4 regions of the Exiguobacterium sp. s145 genome follow, and region 3 is predicted to be linked to each of the others. Evidence: riboswitches for the same ligand, from Rfam matches in the RefSeq annotation. Region 3 holds a riboswitch; each other region holds the start of a gene.
What was found. A riboswitch is a leader RNA that binds a small molecule or an ion and turns the genes downstream of it on or off. The one in region 3 is predicted to bind thiamine pyrophosphate.
Positions count from the first base shown of each region.

Region 1: linked by a shared signal. The riboswitch ahead of thiT (energy-coupled thiamine transporter ThiT) and the one ahead of tenI (thiazole tautomerase TenI) in region 3 are both predicted to bind thiamine pyrophosphate.
Region 2: linked by a shared signal. The riboswitch ahead of thiD (bifunctional hydroxymethylpyrimidine kinase/phosphomethylpyrimidine kinase) and the one ahead of tenI (thiazole tautomerase TenI) in region 3 are both predicted to bind thiamine pyrophosphate.
Region 4: linked by a shared signal. The riboswitch ahead of tenA (thiaminase II) and the one ahead of tenI (thiazole tautomerase TenI) in region 3 are both predicted to bind thiamine pyrophosphate.

Region 1 is NZ_JACSMV010000001.1:320,823-325,156, forward strand. It holds gene pknB (Stk1 family PASTA domain-containing Ser/Thr kinase) at 1-1,623, shown strand, start outside; gene rsgA (ribosome small subunit-dependent GTPase A) at 1,661-2,566, shown strand; gene rpe (ribulose-phosphate 3-epimerase) at 2,568-3,224, shown strand; TPP riboswitch at 3,248-3,354, shown strand; gene thiT (energy-coupled thiamine transporter ThiT) at 3,418-3,978, shown strand; gene KNQ07_RS01605 (thiamine diphosphokinase) at 3,978-4,334, shown strand, end outside.
Region 2 is NZ_JACSMV010000023.1:15,269-19,602, forward strand. It holds gene KNQ07_RS13890 (murein hydrolase activator EnvC family protein) at 1-850, shown strand, start outside; gene KNQ07_RS13895 (murein hydrolase activator EnvC family protein) at 1,060-2,091, shown strand; partial or broken gene KNQ07_RS16155 (M23 family metallopeptidase) at 2,113-2,346, shown strand; TPP riboswitch at 2,407-2,517, shown strand; gene thiD (bifunctional hydroxymethylpyrimidine kinase/phosphomethylpyrimidine kinase) at 2,635-3,444, shown strand; gene thiM (hydroxyethylthiazole kinase) at 3,425-4,195, shown strand; gene thiE (thiamine phosphate synthase) at 4,185-4,334, shown strand, end outside.
Region 3 is NZ_JACSMV010000002.1:324,720-329,053, reverse strand. It holds gene KNQ07_RS04790 (OsmC family protein) at 146-571, shown strand; gene nagZ (beta-N-acetylhexosaminidase) at 577-1,806, shown strand; TPP riboswitch at 1,866-1,968, shown strand; gene tenI (thiazole tautomerase TenI) at 2,059-2,655, shown strand; gene KNQ07_RS04775 (NAD(P)/FAD-dependent oxidoreductase) at 2,652-3,644, shown strand; gene thiS (sulfur carrier protein ThiS) at 3,641-3,844, shown strand; gene KNQ07_RS04765 (thiazole synthase) at 3,848-4,334, shown strand, end outside.
Region 4 is NZ_JACSMV010000008.1:42,884-47,217, forward strand. It holds gene KNQ07_RS08350 (class I SAM-dependent methyltransferase) at 1-1,156, opposite strand, end outside; gene KNQ07_RS08355 (sporulation protein) at 1,273-2,046, shown strand; gene tenA (thiaminase II) at 2,114-2,809, opposite strand; TPP riboswitch at 2,884-2,989, opposite strand; gene KNQ07_RS08365 (DUF1002 domain-containing protein) at 3,181-4,062, shown strand.

The DNA.
Region 1 (4,334 bases), on a different contig from region 3:
GGGCGGGCACTGCCGGTCGCAAAAGCGATTGACATCATCAGCCAAATTTGTGATGCAATTGATCATGCCCATGCACACAGGATTATTCATCGCGATATCAAACCGCAAAATATGCTGGTACGTGAGGATGGGACTGTCAAGGTGACCGATTTCGGCATTGCGGTCGCCATGTCGAATGCGACCCTGACCCACACGATGTCAGTCCTCGGATCCGTGCATTACTTTTCGCCGGAACAGGCAAAAGGAAAATTTGCGGATGAAAAATCAGATATTTATTCGCTGGGAGCCGTTTTGTACGAACTCGTGACGGGGCAAGTGCCGTTTGAAGGCGATTCACCGGTTGCTGTCGCCCTGAAACATCTGCAAGATACCGCCCGTCGTCCGACCTCGTTAAATCCGGCTGTGCCGCAAGCTTTAGAAAATTGCATCATGCAAGCTCTCTCAAAAGCGCCGCATGATCGGCAACAAACGGTTGCTGCCTTCAAAGAAGACATGGTGACCGCGATGTCAGCTGAACGGGCCAATGAAGGCATTCGCGGGGACGATTTGATGGAAAAGACGATGGTGCTCAGCCCTGTGTCCCTGCCAACAGCCGACATTGAACACACAGCACCGGTTCCGAAGGTCGCTACCGTCATGCCGAAACCAGAAAAGAAAAAGAAACGTGCGTGGTGGATCATCTTATTGTTGTTATTCATAATGGGCGGAGCCGCAACGACTTTTGCCATGTGGCCTGACCCGAAGGTCGTCGTACCGGATGTAACAGGCAAGGATGCCGACGAGGCGGAAACGAAGCTTGAAAAAATGGGATTCGTCGTGGAATCGACCGAACGCTCAAGTGATACGGTGGAAGAAGGGTTCGTCATCAGTCAGTCACCGCGTGAACAGGCGACGGTTAAAAAAGGATCGACGGTGGATTTGATCGTTTCGACAGGAAGCGATCCGGTCGAGGTGCCGGACGTCTCAGATGAGACAGAGAAAAAAGCGATCGCCATCTTAAAGGACAGCGGTTTTGAAAAAGTGGATGTCGAACGGGAAGAATCGGAAGACATCAAACGTGGAAATGTCATCCGGCAGTCGATTTCAGCTGGAACGGAAGTCATCGCGAAAGAACAGATGATTACCATCACGGTCTCAAACGGATCCCCCGTATTCGTTCTGAAAGATTTGACCGACTTATCGAGTGCTGAAGCAAAAGCTTATTTGGATGAGATGGGACTGGACGGAACGTTTGAACAGGAGTTCTCAAGTGAGGTCGCGCTCGATCAGGTCATTCGTCAATATCCGCAAGCCGGTGCGCAGGTCGAACCAAACGATTCGGTCACGGTCTTTATTTCTCGCGGAGAGGAAGAAAAGACCATCACGGCGACGTTCCCCGAGAAAGTAGCCTATGATGGCGTTAGTGAAGACGGGGAGCCTGCTCCACGTCAACTCGTCCGGATTGAGACGGAAGATGCCAAAGGAAAACGAACCGTCATCGAAGAATCGATTGATCAGGATGAAACATTTGATGTTCCCTTGACGATTGATCCGGGAGAAGAAGGCAAGATTACGATTTATAAAGATGACGAAGTGTACCGGGCGAAGACGATTACGTACAATCAGGCAAAATCACAAGAATAACGAGCAGGACGTTAATCCTGACAAAGGAGGGCATAGGATGGCAGAAAATCGAATTGAAGACAATCGGGATGGAACGATTATCCGTTTACAGGGTGGATTTTATGATGTCATGACGCCTCAAGGTGAAATCCGTTCACGGGCACGCGGTAATTTCAGAAAACGGGGCATCAGCCCTGTCGTCGGCGATGAGGTCGTGTTACACATCGAAAGTGAGACCGGATATATCCTGGAAGTAAAGGACCGTCAAAATTTCCTGGTCCGCCCGCCAGTTGCCAATATCGATCAAGCGTTGTTGGTCGTATCGGCAGCAGAACCTGATTTTTCTGCCCATCTGTTGGACCGGTTTTTAGTGTTGATTGAAGCAAAGGAAATTCAACCGATCATCATCTTGACGAAGATGGACTTGTTACAAGGTGAAGCCGAACAAGGGGTATTGGAAGCAATTTCCGCTTACCGGACCATTGGATATCACGTCATCGAAACGTCAAGTGAGACATTGGCCGGAGTCGAATCCGTCCGTCCGTTGTTAAAAGATAAAACGAGTGTGCTGGCCGGACAATCCGGTGTAGGGAAAAGTTCGTTGTTGAATGCCTTGGAACCTTCGTTGGCACTCGAAACGAGTCATATTTCGAAGGCGCTTGGTCGTGGACGCCATACGACCCGTCATGTGACATTGATCCCGCTTGGCGAAGGATTGATTGCAGATACCCCGGGATTCTCGAATCTTGATTTTCCGCACGAAATGGAACTCGAGGAGTTACGGTGGTGTTTCCCTGAATTTGTTGCTTTACAGGACGAATGCAAGTACCGTGGCTGTCTGCATTTGAATGAGCCTGGTTGTGCCGTTAAACAAGCCGTCGAGGCCCAGGAAATCATGGCTTCCCGGTATACGAATTATGGTATGTTTGTAGAGGAAATCAAGAATCGGACGCGGAGGTATTAAGATGATTAAAATCGCACCATCAATCTTATCAGCAGATTTTGCAAATTTAGAGCGGGATGTCAAAGCCGTAGAAGCAGCAGGTGCCGATTATATCCATTTCGATGTCATGGACGGTCAATTTGTTCCGAACATCTCATTCGGACTTCCTGTCTTAAGCAGTTTACGTCAAAAAACAGATATGGTTCTCGACGTCCATCTCATGATTGATCGTCCGGAAAACTTTGTCGAAGCCTTCGTTGCAGCAGGGGCTGATATCGTGACGTTCCACGTCGAGGCGACGAATCACGTCCACCGTGTCCTGCAACAGATCAAAGCAGCCGGTGCGAAAGCGGGTGTCGTGCTCAATCCGCATACGCCGCTGTCGACGATCGAACACGTGCTCGAGGATGTGGACATGGTCTTATTGATGACAGTCAATCCGGGATTCGGCGGACAAGCGTTCATTCCGGGTGTCATGAAGAAATTAAATCAACTGGCTGCAATGAAAGCGGAACACGATCTATCGTTTGAGATTGAAATCGATGGCGGAGTCAATGCGGAAACAGCGAAATTATGTATTGAGAATGGGGCAAACGTACTTGTTGCAGGTTCCGCCATCTACAATGCACCGGATTATTCAGAAGCAATCACTAGTATTCGGAATGCCGCTCACGTATAATAAGAGCAGAATCAAAATTGAATGAAGACCGCAAGGGGTGTCGCGTCAAGCGGCTGAGAGAAGTGATTGGACTTTAACCCTTCGAACCTGTTCCGTTCAGACGGACGTAGGGATGTGGCGCACGCAGGCAGTACGGCGTTCGTCGTACTGCCTTTTTGCCGTCCTGCGATTTTATTTTTAGGAGGAAAAAAGGATGAAACGGCTACAAATGTTAATGGAAATTGCAATCTTTGCAAGTCTTGGTGTGGTGTTCGATTTATTAATCCCGTTTAAAATGCCGCAAGGGGGTTCGGTCAGTTTGGCGATGCTGCCAATCTTCGTCATGGCCTTTCGTCATGGTGTCATCGGTGGGGTCGTGACGGGAGCGCTCGTCGGAACGATTCAACTGATGTTCGCTCCGCAAATTCTGACAGTCGTTCAGCCGTTACTCGATTATACGATTGCGTTTGGAGTCGTCGGACTGAGCGGACTATTCGCACGGCAAGTCAAAAAAGCAGCAGCAGCCGGGAAGAATGGCCGTTTGATGGCAATTGTACTAGGCGCGACATTGCTTGGTGCAGGTTTACGTTATGTCTGTCACGTCATCAGCGGAATCGTCTTCTTCGCTGAATATGCGGAAGGTCCGGTCGTTTCGTACTCGTTGATCTATAACGCGACGTATATGGTTCCATCGTACCTATTATGTGGTATTGTCGCAGGACTTCTGTTTACGACAGCGCCCCGACTTCTTCGTTACTCGGCACGAGGTGTCTGATGCGGGTCGTGATTGTAGCGGCCGGTCCGACAGAAGACATCCCGTCCCTGAAACCGTTTCTGGATGAGAAGACGGTTGTCATCGCCGTTGACGGAGGTGTCACCGAATTGGCACAGCAAGGTCTCGCTTTTGACTTGGCGATTGGTGACTTTGATTCGCTCGGATACAAACCGGAAGGAGCGATCATCCACCCGGCTGAAAAGGATGAGACCGACTTGGAACTGGCTTTACGCCATGTCAGTCAACAGTATGAAGCAACAGAAGTGTTCATATTCGGTGCGACCGGAGGACGACTTGATATGACGCTTCAAAACGTCTATTTGCTAAAACAATTTCCGGCAGTTCGCTTGATGACG
Region 2 (4,334 bases), on a different contig from region 3:
AGCGGAACTTGAGCAACAGCTCAAAGAACGTAACAAACGCTTAAAAGAACTCCGGAAACAGAAAAAGAAATTTGAAACTCAGTTGATGGATGCAAAAGAAGTACAACAAATTTTGATCGCGCAAGAGCAAGCAATTGCAGCTGAAAAAGCAGCTCGCGAACGTGAAGCACGAATCGAAAAAGAGCGTCAAGCGCAAGCGGCACGTGAAGCAAAAGCACGTGCAGAAGCACAGGCAGCACAAGCAGCAGCGGCTCAAAAAGCAGCAGCTGAACAACAGGCGGCAGAAGCAGCCGCTGCTAAAGCAGCAGCCAAAGCGGAACAAAAATCGTCAACACCTGCTACGTCGACGAAACAATCTACGCCATCTGTGACTGTGCCGAAAGCAGCACCGGCACCAACACCGGAACCGGCAGCACCAACACCTGCTCCATCATCTTCTTCTATGTTTATTCACCCGACAAGTGGATCAATCACACAAGGATATGGTTCAGCAAGCGGTTCGAACGGTTATTCTTTCCACAATGGAATTGATTTCGGAGCGCCGGTCGGTACGCCGATTGTTGCAGCAGCAACAGGAACGGTTATCACTGCATCAAGTGGTGGTCCGTACGGTAATCATGTCATGATCGCACACCAATTAAATGGAAAAACATATACAACGGTTTACGCGCATATGAGTTCATTAAATGCACATGCTGGACAACGTGTCAGTCAAGGACAACAAATCGGTGCCCTTGGCAGCACAGGGAATTCAACAGGCCCGCACTTACACTTTGAAATTCATGTAGGTGGTTACAGCTACAGTGCTTCAGGACCGGCGAATTCTGTAAATCCAATGTCGATGTTATAATTACGGAAAAAGCGATTGCTATGGCAATCGCTTTTTTTTGTGTGTCTTGATCAAAATGAAAAATGTTATATTACAAAAAAACGCTTTCACTTGAAACATAAATGAAATTTTACTGAAACTATTACGATGCTATAATCAATCTCAGACATAAATACTTTGAATTAACTACTTTTCAAATAAGAAATCATACATAAGTGAGGAAATGAGACATGTTAAAAAAATTGTTGTCAACGGTATTGTTAGGAGTGTTGCTCGTATCAACTGCGCCGACTTCTGGTCATGCTGCAACGATTAAAGAAAAGAAATCTCAAAATGCGACAGAACAGCGTCGATTGGAAAAAGCCATTAAAAAGCAAGAAGCCAAAATATCGGCGGAACAACGCGAAATCAATAAAATTGATGCAGCGATTAATGAAAATATTTTCCGGATTTCCGAAAAAAATAAGCAGATTAAACAACTAAACCTTCAGATTGAAGATCTGGAAGCGGAAATCGTCCGCTATGAAATCATGCTCACACGTCAAGAAGAGTTGCTCGGAGACCGGTTACGTGTACTTCAAGAAAACGACGGTAATTCGATCAAATGGGAAGAAGTCATTTTTGGTTCGAAAGACCTGGGGGATTTATTCAGCCGTGTCATGGCCGGTAAAAAAATCGCCGAACAAGATGATAAAATGATTTCTGCTTATTTGGAAACACAGGAAAAGCTGGCGGAAATGAAAAAGAACCTCATCACTAAAAAAGAAGAGCGTGTTCAAGAAAAAAAATCATTGCTCATTCAAAAGAAACAATTAAAACAACAGATGAAAGAACGGAGCGCAACCCTGAAAAAATTACGTAAAGGGAAGACGAAGTTTACGACAAAACTGTTGAGTGCCAAAGAATTACAGGCGACTTTAGAAGCTCAAGAAAGAGCGATTGCGGCAGCAAAAGCAGCAGCGAAAGCCGCCGCAGAAAAAGCGGCGGCCGAAAAGGCAGCAGCGGAAAAAGCAGCAAAAGCAGCAAAAGAAGCAGCAAAATCAAAGCCTGAATCAAGTGAATCAACGGTTGTTCCGACTCCTGTCAGCAGTGGACCGACCGGATCGGCGAAGTTTGTTCGTCCGGCTTCGGGTGGTGTCTCACAAGGATTCGGACCGGCCAGTGGAGCGAACGGTTATACTTTCCATAACGGTGTCGATTTCAGCGGACCTGTCGGATCGCCAATTCGTGCGGCGGCTTCCGGAACAGTCATTACGGCCTGAAGCGGCGGACCTTACGGGAATCACGTCATGATTTCCCATTTCCTTGACGGTCAAGTGTATACAACGGTGTACGGTCATATGAATTCGTTATCGGTTTCAGCAGGTCAAACGGTCACTCAAGGTCAAAGGCTTGGTACTCTTGGGAGTACGGGTAATTCGACAGGACCGCATTTGCACTTTGAACTGCATATTGGTGGATATCAATATAGCGCGTCAGGACCTGCTAACACGGTTAATCCACTTGGATACTTGTAAAAACGAGCTTCGGCTCGTTTTTTTGATGGTGCTGTGATACAGTGAAAAAGAATTTAAATTACGAGCAACTAGGGGAGCTGGAGGAGTCCGGCTGAGAGGAAAACCATTCTGTTTTCGACCCTGTCACCTGAACTGGATAATACCAGCGTAGGAAAGTTGAGATCGAAGACATGATTACTTTAACCGGTGAACCTGGTTATTCATGGCGTCGTCTGCTTTTTTACAGCGGACGGCGCTTTTTGTTGTCCGTTTTCTCCTTATTTGCTCACGGGAAAGTGAGGAATTGGAATGAAACACGTATTAACGATCGCCGGATCCGACTCCGGTGGCGGAGCGGGAATTCAGGCGGATTTAAAAACATTTTCAGCACTTGGTGTATATGGCATGAGTGTCATCACGGCGATTACGGCACAAAATACATTGGGTGTTCAAGCGGTTGAAGACGTCTCTCCCGAACTTGTGGAGGCACAGTTAACCTCGATTTTTTCAGATATCCGTGTCGATGCCGTCAAGATTGGAATGGTTTCTAATCAGGAAACGATTCAAGTGATTGCCCGACAACTGGAAAAGTATCCTCTGCCGATTGTTCTTGATCCGGTCATGGTCGCAAAAGGTGGCCATGCTTTGTTACAACCGAATGCGGAACAGGCATTGCTCGAACAGCTGTTACCACTTGCGACCCTTGTGACACCGAATATTCCTGAAATCGAGCGGATGATCGGTGGAACCGTCCATTCACTTGCTGATATGAAGCAAGCAGCGGTCAAGCTGATTGAACGACAAACAGGAGCTGTGTTGCTCAAGGGCGGGCATTTGGAAGGGCAAGACGCCACTGATCTTTTATATACGGACGAACGGTATGTTGTCTTTGAACAAGAACGGATTGAGTCCCGTCATACGCACGGGACAGGCTGTACGTTGTCCGCTGCTATCGCTGCCAACCTGGCTCTTGGTCATTCACTGGAAGACAGCGTCCGTTATGCGAAACGTTATGTGACCGAAGCGATTCGTCACGGTTTTGCTCTTGGACACGGAATTGGACCGACACATCATTTTCATGAACTTTGGAGGGATACACATGCTACGACGCATCCATGATAAAAAACCATTAATTCATCATTTAACGAATACCGTCACGATCAATGATTGTGCTAATATGACACTTGCGCTTGGAGGATCTCCTGTCATGGCAGAGGACCTGCTCGAAGTCGAAGAGATGGTTGGTCTTTCAGACGCCGTCGTGATTAATACAGGAACCATCAATCCGGACATGCGCAAAGCACAGCTGCTAGCAGGGAAAACGGCTAACCGGCTGGGGAAACCGGTCATTTTGGATCCGGTGGGCGCGGGAGCCACGACATTAAGAACGGATTTTATGAAACAACTGATGGAGGAAATCACCTTTACGGTCATCAAAGGAAATGCTTCGGAAATTAAAACGTTGCTTGGACAGGCTGCTCGAACGAAAGGGGTCGATGTGGCGGAAGGAGAATCACTCGATCTTCAAAGTGTTCACGCCTTCGCTTCCCAGACGAAACAAGTCATCGTCGTCACCGGACCCGTTGATTTTGTGACAGATGGAGTCCGTCAACATCATTTGGACGTCGGAACAAAACGACTCGGCCAAGTGACGGGAACAGGATGTATGACCGCTTCCTTGATTGCGACTTTTTTGGGAGCAGGATACGATCATTTCGACGCAGCTGTATTTGGGACGTACGCCATGGGAAAAGCAGGGGAAACGGCCGGAAATCGTCCTGGTATCGGCAGTTTTCGGACCGGATTGTTTGATGCGGTCAGTCTGATGACAGAGGAAAGTTTGCCGGAGGTGCAGATGAATGGACAGTGAATACTTGATTTATGCAGTGACGGATAGACGTCTGCACCCGCATCTTCCCTTGGAGGATGCTGTCGAAGCAACGATTAAGGGCGGTGCAACGATTGTTCAATTACGGGAAAAAGAGATGTCGGGTAAGAATTTTCTCGAA
Region 3 (4,334 bases):
TGATTTAACAAGGGCGGAAACCGGATTTGCCTGACACAGAAAAAGAAGCATTATTGTGAATAGACAGTCAATTTCACCTGTCACAGATTCGGGTATACTAACAGAGTAGGAAACATCACTTAAATCAGAAAAGGACGTGATCTTGATGCAAGCAACAGTCACTTGGAATCACAAGATGGGTTTTAGCGGGGAGACCGAATCCGGACATCACTTAGCGATGGATGCCGCGCCAGAAAACGGCGGAGACAATCAAGCACCCCGGCCGACAGAGCTCCTTCTTCACGCCGTCGCCGGTTGTACAGGCATCGATATCGTCTCAATTTTAGAAAAGATGCGTTTGACGCTGACGTCATTTGAAATGGATATCGAAGGCGAACGGGCGGATGATCATCCCCGGCGTTTCACGACGATTTCAATTCATTACCGGCTTGAAGGTGATTTACCGGACGATAAAGTCCGCCGGGCGATTGCCTTATCAAAAGACAAATACTGCTCGGTCTCACAATCGCTGAACGCAGAAATTGAAGTCTATTACTCGATCAACGGCGTCCGGAACGAGGAACCGATTTGAAACGGATGGTTCCTGTTCTGTTGGCAAGTGTCCTCCTCGCCGGTTGTGCTGACGAGCCGGCACAACCGGTCGAACCGCAACCGAAGCCGGCGAAGAAAACAAAGCCGCCGCAGCCGGATCGACCTTCTGCTGCTGAGCGGGCAGAGAAACAACTTAAAGAAACCGTCTCGAACATGTCGACGGCGGAAAAAGTCGATCAGTTGCTGTATATCGGTGTGACGGGAACAGCTCTGACACAAGCCGACCGAACGCTGTTGCAGGATCATGCACTCGGTGGTGTGCTGTTACTCGGCGGCAACATCACGTCGACCGATCAACTGAAAACCTTTACGGCAGCGATTGCTGAAGCCCAACCGGCTGATGCAAAAGCGTTTCTCGGCTTTGACGAAGAGGGCGGACGCGTCAGTCGGGTCCCGGACGCACAGCTCAAATTATCACCGAGTCTGTCGTTCGGTCAAAAAAATGATCCAGCATTGATGAAGGAAGTCGGACAGACACTTGGTTCGATTTCCCGTTTTTACGGCTTTAATATGGACTTCGCCCCGGTTCTTGACGTGAACAGTAATCCGGCGAATCCGATCATCGGCGACCGGGCACTCAGTGCGGATCCGCAACAGGTCGCACGGCTGGGTGTGCCGTTGATGCAGGGAATGAAAAAAGAAGACATCGTTCCGGTCGTCAAACATTTTCCGGGACACGGTGACACGACGGTCGATTCCCATGTCGGTCTGCCGCGGGTCGATGCGACAAAAGCGGAACTCGAACAGACGGAACTGGTCCCGTTCAAGCGGGCGATTGAAGAGGGGGCCGAGATGGTCATGGTCGCGCACATCCTGTTCCCGGCCCTCGACAAAAACCGTCCGTCTTCATTGTCAAAACCGGTCATGACCGGCGTCTTGCGGGATGAACTGAAGTTTGACGGAGTCATCATCACGGATGATCTCGTCATGGGAGCGATTACGGAACAGTACGGTCTTGCCCAGGCCGCAAGTCTTGCGCTTGAAAACGGTGCCGACATGGCGATGTTCTCGGCTCCGGGTGCGTATACGTCCGTCCACAAGGAAATCATGGCACGGATCAAACAAGATAAATTGTCGAGAGCCGATCTCGATCAGAAGGTCATCCGGGTTTTACGCTTAAAACAAACGTATGACTTGTCGCAAACGAAACGTGTCGACGAATACCAACGCTTGATCGAGCAGGTCAAAGCGGTCGAAGCGGACATGCGACATTAATCAAGGGTAGAACAAATCGGACTACCCGTGGTAAACTACAGGCGTACCACACAAATCAATATCTACACTAGGGGAGTCTCGCAGCAGACTGAGACGGAAGTATCCGGACCCTTTGAACCTGATCTAGTTCGTACTAGCGGAGGGAAGTGGATTCCGATCATTCATAGAGGATGCGACGGCTGTCGCCCTTTTTTGTAGGACCACTCCATCAGTTCATGGGGTGGTCCTTTTTCGTGTGGAAAGGGGGAAATGATGAGCCAGTTACATCTGATGACAACCGGTCAACAGGGCTGGGAAACGCTGGAACATACATTACCGGAACTCGCGATGCGTGTCGACCGGATTCATCTGCGGGAACCGCTTTGGTCCGCACGGGAGTTGGTGACCTGTATTGAGTTTTTAATGAAACGCGGGGTGCCGGCGGAACGATTAATCGTCCATGACCGGCTTGACGTCGCTCTCGTCACCGGCATCGGGATTCAACTGACGACACGCAGTATTCCGGTCGATCGTGTCCGGAGCCGTTTTAAGGAACTGCGGATCGGTCAATCGGTCCATTCGCTGACGGAAGCGGCAGCAGCAGAACAAGCCGGTGCGGATTACGTGATGTACGGTCACATTTTTGAAACCGGATCAAAACCCGGTGTACCGCCGCGGGGACTGCATGCCTTAAAACAGATTGTCGAGCAGGTCTCGATTCCGGTCATTGCGATCGGCGGCATCAAACCGGGCAACGTTCAGGAGGTCATTGCGACCGGTTGTTTGGGCGTTGCCGTCTTGTCGGGGATTCTCGGGCAAGCGAATTCGCTTAAAGCAGCTGACCGGTTCCGGGAGGTGATGCAACGATGACACGACCGGATGTCTTAATCATCGGGACCGGCATGATCGGTTTGACGCTCGGCTATGAGTTGCTTAAACGCGGACAAACTGTCCGTTTACTTGACCAGTCGACAGCCGGACAAGGGACGACACGGGCAGCGGCAGGGATGCTTGCGACAGACGAAGAACTGCCGGAACCGTTACACGAACTGGCGGCGCTGAGCCGGACGTTGTATCCGGAGCTGGTCCGGCAATTGTTGGACGAGACCGGTCTCGGGAGCGGTTATCTGGAACAGCCGTTTTGCCTGCATCGAGGAAATCAATTCTTGACGTTCGAACAAGTTGGACAAATCGATTCCCGATTAGTGACGCAGGCTTTACGGAGCGCGATCGAACGACGGGGCGGAGTCATTGAAGAAGACACATCTGTTTCGCAGCTCGTTCGGGACAAACAGCGGATCATCGGCGCCGAGACGAACCGGGGTCTGCGGACAGGCAGACAAATCATTGTCGCCAGTGGTCGTGGATCGGAAGCCGTGTTACGTTCGATCGGCATCACAATCGATACATGTCCGGTCAAGGGGGAATGCCTGTCCGTGCGCCTCATGACCGGATGGCTCGACCGGACACTATTTAATGAACAGGTGTACCTCGTTCCGAAAGCAGACGGACGAATCATCATCGGAGCGACGGAACGGTCCGGGGATGAATCGACGACCGTCAGTCTCGACAGTATTCGTTTGTTAGTGAATCAAGCCATCAGGCTCTATCCGCCGCTTGCGGAAGCTGTGTTTGTCGAAGCGTGGGCCGGCGTCCGACCGCAAACCGGTGACGGTCTGCCGTATCTTGGACCGGTGGACGGCATCGAAGGATTATTCGTCGCAACCGGTCATCACCGGCATGGCATCTTACTGGCACCGGCGACGGCGACTGTGCTGGCAGATTGCATCATGGGGCAAAAACCGAAAGTGATGTTGGGTGCTTTTAGTCACCAGCGACAGGGGGAGAAAACGAAGTGAACATTCGTTTAAATGGAAAAGACTACGCATTGATCGAAGAAACGACGACGTTACACGACTTATTGCAACATCTGGCGATTGACGGAAAAATCGTCATCATCGAGCAGAACCGGCAGATCATCGATCGGTCCCGTTATCCGGACACGACCGTCCAACCCGGTGATGTCGTTGAAATCGTTCATTTTGTAGGAGGAGGATGAATCATGTTAGAAATCGGTGGAAAAACATTTGCTTCACGCTTGTTACTCGGAACGGGAAAATATCCGGATGCAACGACGCAACAACAGGCGGTCGAAGCATCCGGGACGAACATTCTGACGTTTTCAGTCCGACGGCTCGACGTCTTTGCCAAAGGACAGACCAACCCGCTCGCGGCACTTGATTTAAACCGCTACGATTTGTTGCCGAACACGGCGGGTGCAAAGACGGCGGAGGAAGCCGTTCGCCTTGCCCGACTTGCCCGCGCATCCGGGATGTGCGATATGGTCAAAGTTGAAGTGATCGGGTGCGACAAGACGTTATTGCCGGACCCGGTTGAAACGTTGCGGGCGTCAGAGGAACTGATCAAGGACGGTTTCATCGTCTTACCGTATACTTCCGACGATTTATTGCTGGCGCGCCGGCTCGAAGAACTCGGTTGTCATGCGATCATGCCGGCCGCATCACCGATCGGTTCCGGTCAGGGGATTC
Region 4 (4,334 bases), on a different contig from region 3:
CAAGTCTGCCGCTCAATTCACGTTCTAAATACGGCTTTGCATGCAACAGCTCACGGAAAGCGATATACCGGTCGATTTTTTCTTCTGTTGCCCGTTTCGGATTTTTGTAAGCCCGAATCAGGATGTTTTTCGGCGTGTTTTCTAAATCGATGAATTCAAGCAATTGCGTCTCGTATCCGACAAGTGTCAATAACTCGGCCCGAATCGAATCCGTCGCGAGTGAAGCAAACTTTTCTTGAATCAACCCATGTTGCAGCATGACATCAAGCGGTGAACAATCCAGTTGACGGTTTAATTCCTTTTGACAACACGGAACACTGAGAATGACCGAGGCATTCCAATCGACGGCACGTGCGAGCGCAACGTCCGTCGCAACATCACAGGCGTGAAGCGTCACCATTAAGTCGACTTCCGTATCCTGGTCGTAATCGTGGACATCACCGACACGGAAGGACAAATCATCATACCCTAAATCAGCAGCGATCGCGGCACATTCCTCAATGACTTCTTTTTTTAGATCAAGACCGGTGACATTTAAATCAAAACCTTTAACGATCTTCAAGTAATGATAAAGAGCAAACGTCAGATACGATTTTCCGCATCCAAAATCTAAAATCCGCAATGTACGTCCTTTCGGCAACACCGCGATACTGTCTTCGACAAATTCCAGAAACCGATTAATTTGTTTGAATTTGTCGTATTTTTGGCGTTTGACCTGTCCTTCTTCCGTCATGACACCTAAACGGATTAAAAACGGCACCGGTACACCGTCTTCTAACAAGTGACTTTTCTTGCGGTTATGAGACAACTCTGCCTGAATCGGTTCTTTGACGGTCGTCTTAATAGAGACTTTCATTTTCTTCGAGAGTTGAAACTGGACTTCTTCCGTTTCGAACCGGAATAAAAATTGACGGAATTCGTCAAAGAATTGGTCCATTCTTACAATAAATTCTTCTATACTTAAATTCTCATGCTTAATGATCCGTTCATGTTGAAACTCTAACTGGATTGCATACGTATCTCTAAGTAGAATCGGTTTTACCTTGATTCGGCGGAGATCATTTGATTTCAGACGCGGAGCGCTGATCGTCGCGTGTATGAGTGAAGTCGCCTGCAGTTTTTCCGTGAGCAAGTCTTTTAATTGATGTAGTTCCACGTATCGTCCCGTCCTTTTTTGTTTGGTCTTTCGAAACTGTAGCAAATTCATCCGTGTTCGACAAGCAAGTCAGCTTTCTTTTCAGTCGTCATACTTAATTTAAGGAGGAACACAACATGTTTAAAAAAATCCTTTCCCAAATCGGTATCGGTGCCGCAACGGTCGACACACGCCTCGAGCAAGAACACTGTGAACCCGGCGGTACGATTCAAGGAGTCGTCCATATCAAAGGCGGTAACGTCAATCAGGAAATCGCACGGATTTATCTCGCCTTCAACACCCAGTACAAACAGGAAGTTGGGGACAGCAAGACATTCACGACATTCACACTGGATCGGTTTGTGTTAAATGAAGCACCGTTTACGATCGAAGCCGGTGTCGAACGCGAAATTCCGTTCACGCTGCAGGTTCCTTTTAATACCCCCCTCTCCGTCAGTCAATCGAAATCCTGGATTGAGACCGGTCTTGATATCGCGCAAGCAGTCGATCCGTCCGATCATGATGCGGTCGTCGTCAAGGCAAACGACTATCAATCCGTCATTCTGGAAGCGATGGAAGATCTCGGATTCCGTTTGAAGAAAGCAGATACAGAAAAATTACCGGGCCGCTTCCGAAAAGATTTACCGATCGCGCAGGAACTCGAATATTCTGCCCGCGGCACGCATTATGCGCATAAACTGGATGAAATCGAAGTCATCTTGCTGCAGGACCGGTCCGGAATCGATATCGTTCTTCAAATCGACCGTCGTGCCCACAGCCTCGGCTCTTTGTTCAGCGAAATGGCGGGTACGGACGAAACGATGACGAAACTTTCATTATCCAATCAGGAGTTAACCAATCCGTCGCTGGTGAAACAACGCCTCGCAGATTTGATTGAACACCACAGCTGATTTATCTTTTCTATATAAAACACCGGATCCGCCAACAAGCGAATCCGGTGTTTTACGTTGTCTTGTCTTATTTCAATGATGTCGTTGTAATAATCTGTGCCAGGCTTTTTTCAAATGTCTCTTCCGTCCAGCCCATTTCCCAAAACATCAATTCGTAATAACAGCTTCTGACGAAATGCTGCTTCATCCGGGTGCGTTCTTGATCACTTGCTTGCGCTGCCAGCTCATTCAAACGCTCGATCTGTTCAAAGACTACCCGCTCGAACCAGTCCGAACTGTATGTCGCAATCCATTGTTGATAAATCGGTGAAGCCGGTACAGCGCTCTGTAACTGTTGTCCGATTTCATAATAGAGCCAGTAACACGGTAAGATGGCAGCAATTGTCTCCCCGAGCGTCCCTTCGCTCGCATGGTGCATATGTGAAATATAGGCGTATGCGGTCGGAGCCGGCTCAAACCGGGCTAATGTTTCGTCCGAAATCCCAAGCGGTTTAAAAAACGACTGGTGCAGACTCAGTTCTGCGGCATAGGTCGATGTCGCATGTTCCGCGAGCTCTGCAATCGTCACGAAATCCTGTGCCTTGGACGCGGCACGGGCCTGAATTTTCGCGAAATGTTTTAAGTAATAGGCGTCTTGGAGTACGTAATGTCGGAATTTCTTCTCCGGCAATGTCCCGTCTGCAAGACCGGTCACGAACGGATGCGTAAAACTGCTGTCCCAATACTGTCCTGCCGCTTGCCGGATTTCTTCACTGAATTTCATATTTCTTCCTCCTTTTTTCATCAAAAAAACGCCACACCTGATGTCAGGTATGACGTGAAAAGACCAGAAAAAGAGGATCTGTCACGCCACTTCCCTCCGTAAGTCCAAACTTAATCAGGTTCAAAGGGTCCGCACGTCTCCGTCGTCTCAGTCAGCCTACTGACTCCCCTAGTGGTCGCTATTTGATTTGTTTCAAGTGTAACATGATTTCATTCAATTCTGAACCTGCTCCCCTTCTTTCCATTGTTTTTCTGTACAATGAACATGACGGAAGGTCGATGTCGGCTCGTCCTTGAGACCGATTCTCTTCCGTCACCGGTCGATTAGACTGAAATTAGTACCTGATACTTAACTTACGGAGGAATCTGACAATGAATAAAACCATCACATGGACTGCTTCGGCATTACTTGCCACGACGTTATTACTGCCTACTGCCGCATCTGCCGAACAGGTCGTCGACAAAACGATCATCACACTCGGTGAATCGCTCGGAGCAAAGGATAAAGCATGGGTGTTGTCCCGCCTCAATGCACCGGAAGGCATCACTCCGATCATCGCGACGTCTGCCGATGAGGAAAAATATCTCGGAAAAAACATTCCCCAGTCCCAACGCGGCGGCAATATGTATTCTTCCGCCAAGATCGAATTGGCTGAAAAAGGCGACGGTCTGTCCGTCGCAACCGAAAATATCACGTGGGTCACAAAAGACATGTATTTGAATGCGCTGGTCACGGCCGGTGTGACCGATGCCGACATTACGATTACTTCCCCTTATAAAGTAACCGGTACATCTGCCTTGACTGGTATCATGAAAGCCTATGATCAAACGTCAAGTGAGACCGGTATCAAACTGACGGATGAACGGAAAGATTTAGCCCAACAAGAATTATCGGTCACATCAGATGTCGGAAAAACCGTCGGGACGGATAAAGTCGCCGACTTGATGAACGAAATCAAAGCCGAAATCGCGAAGCAAAAACCGGAGACGAAAGTCGAAATCGAGAATGTCATCGTCCAAGTCATTCAAAACAATAATATCAATCTGTCCGATGCCCAAATGGAGCGCTTGACCGGTCTGTTTAACCAAATGGAAAAAGCTGATCTTAACTGGGGACAGATTGAGACGGGACTGAAGGATGCCGGACAAAACATCCAGTCCTTTGCGACATCGGAAGAAACAAAAGGATTTTTTGCCAAACTGTTTGACGGTTTAAGTGCCTTCTTTAATTCCATCGCCGGTTTATTTAAATAATCTGCTCTTCCTTTCATTCCCGGTGGCATGGTAAAATAGAGTCATCGAATGAGAAAAGGTGGTGTGGAAAGATGGGTTTTGCTGCGTGTAAGCATTGGTTGATGGAACAACTGTATCTGTTGCGCGCGATTTTTCATGGAATGGCGTTCTAAGGGACTAGTCTGTCCTTTTTTGAAGAACTCTATACTTGAAAAATAAAGCAAAGCGCATCTTCCACTGGTGAAGGAGAGTGCTGTTTGCGCTCTCCTTTTTTTGATGCGTCAGAGAGGAAA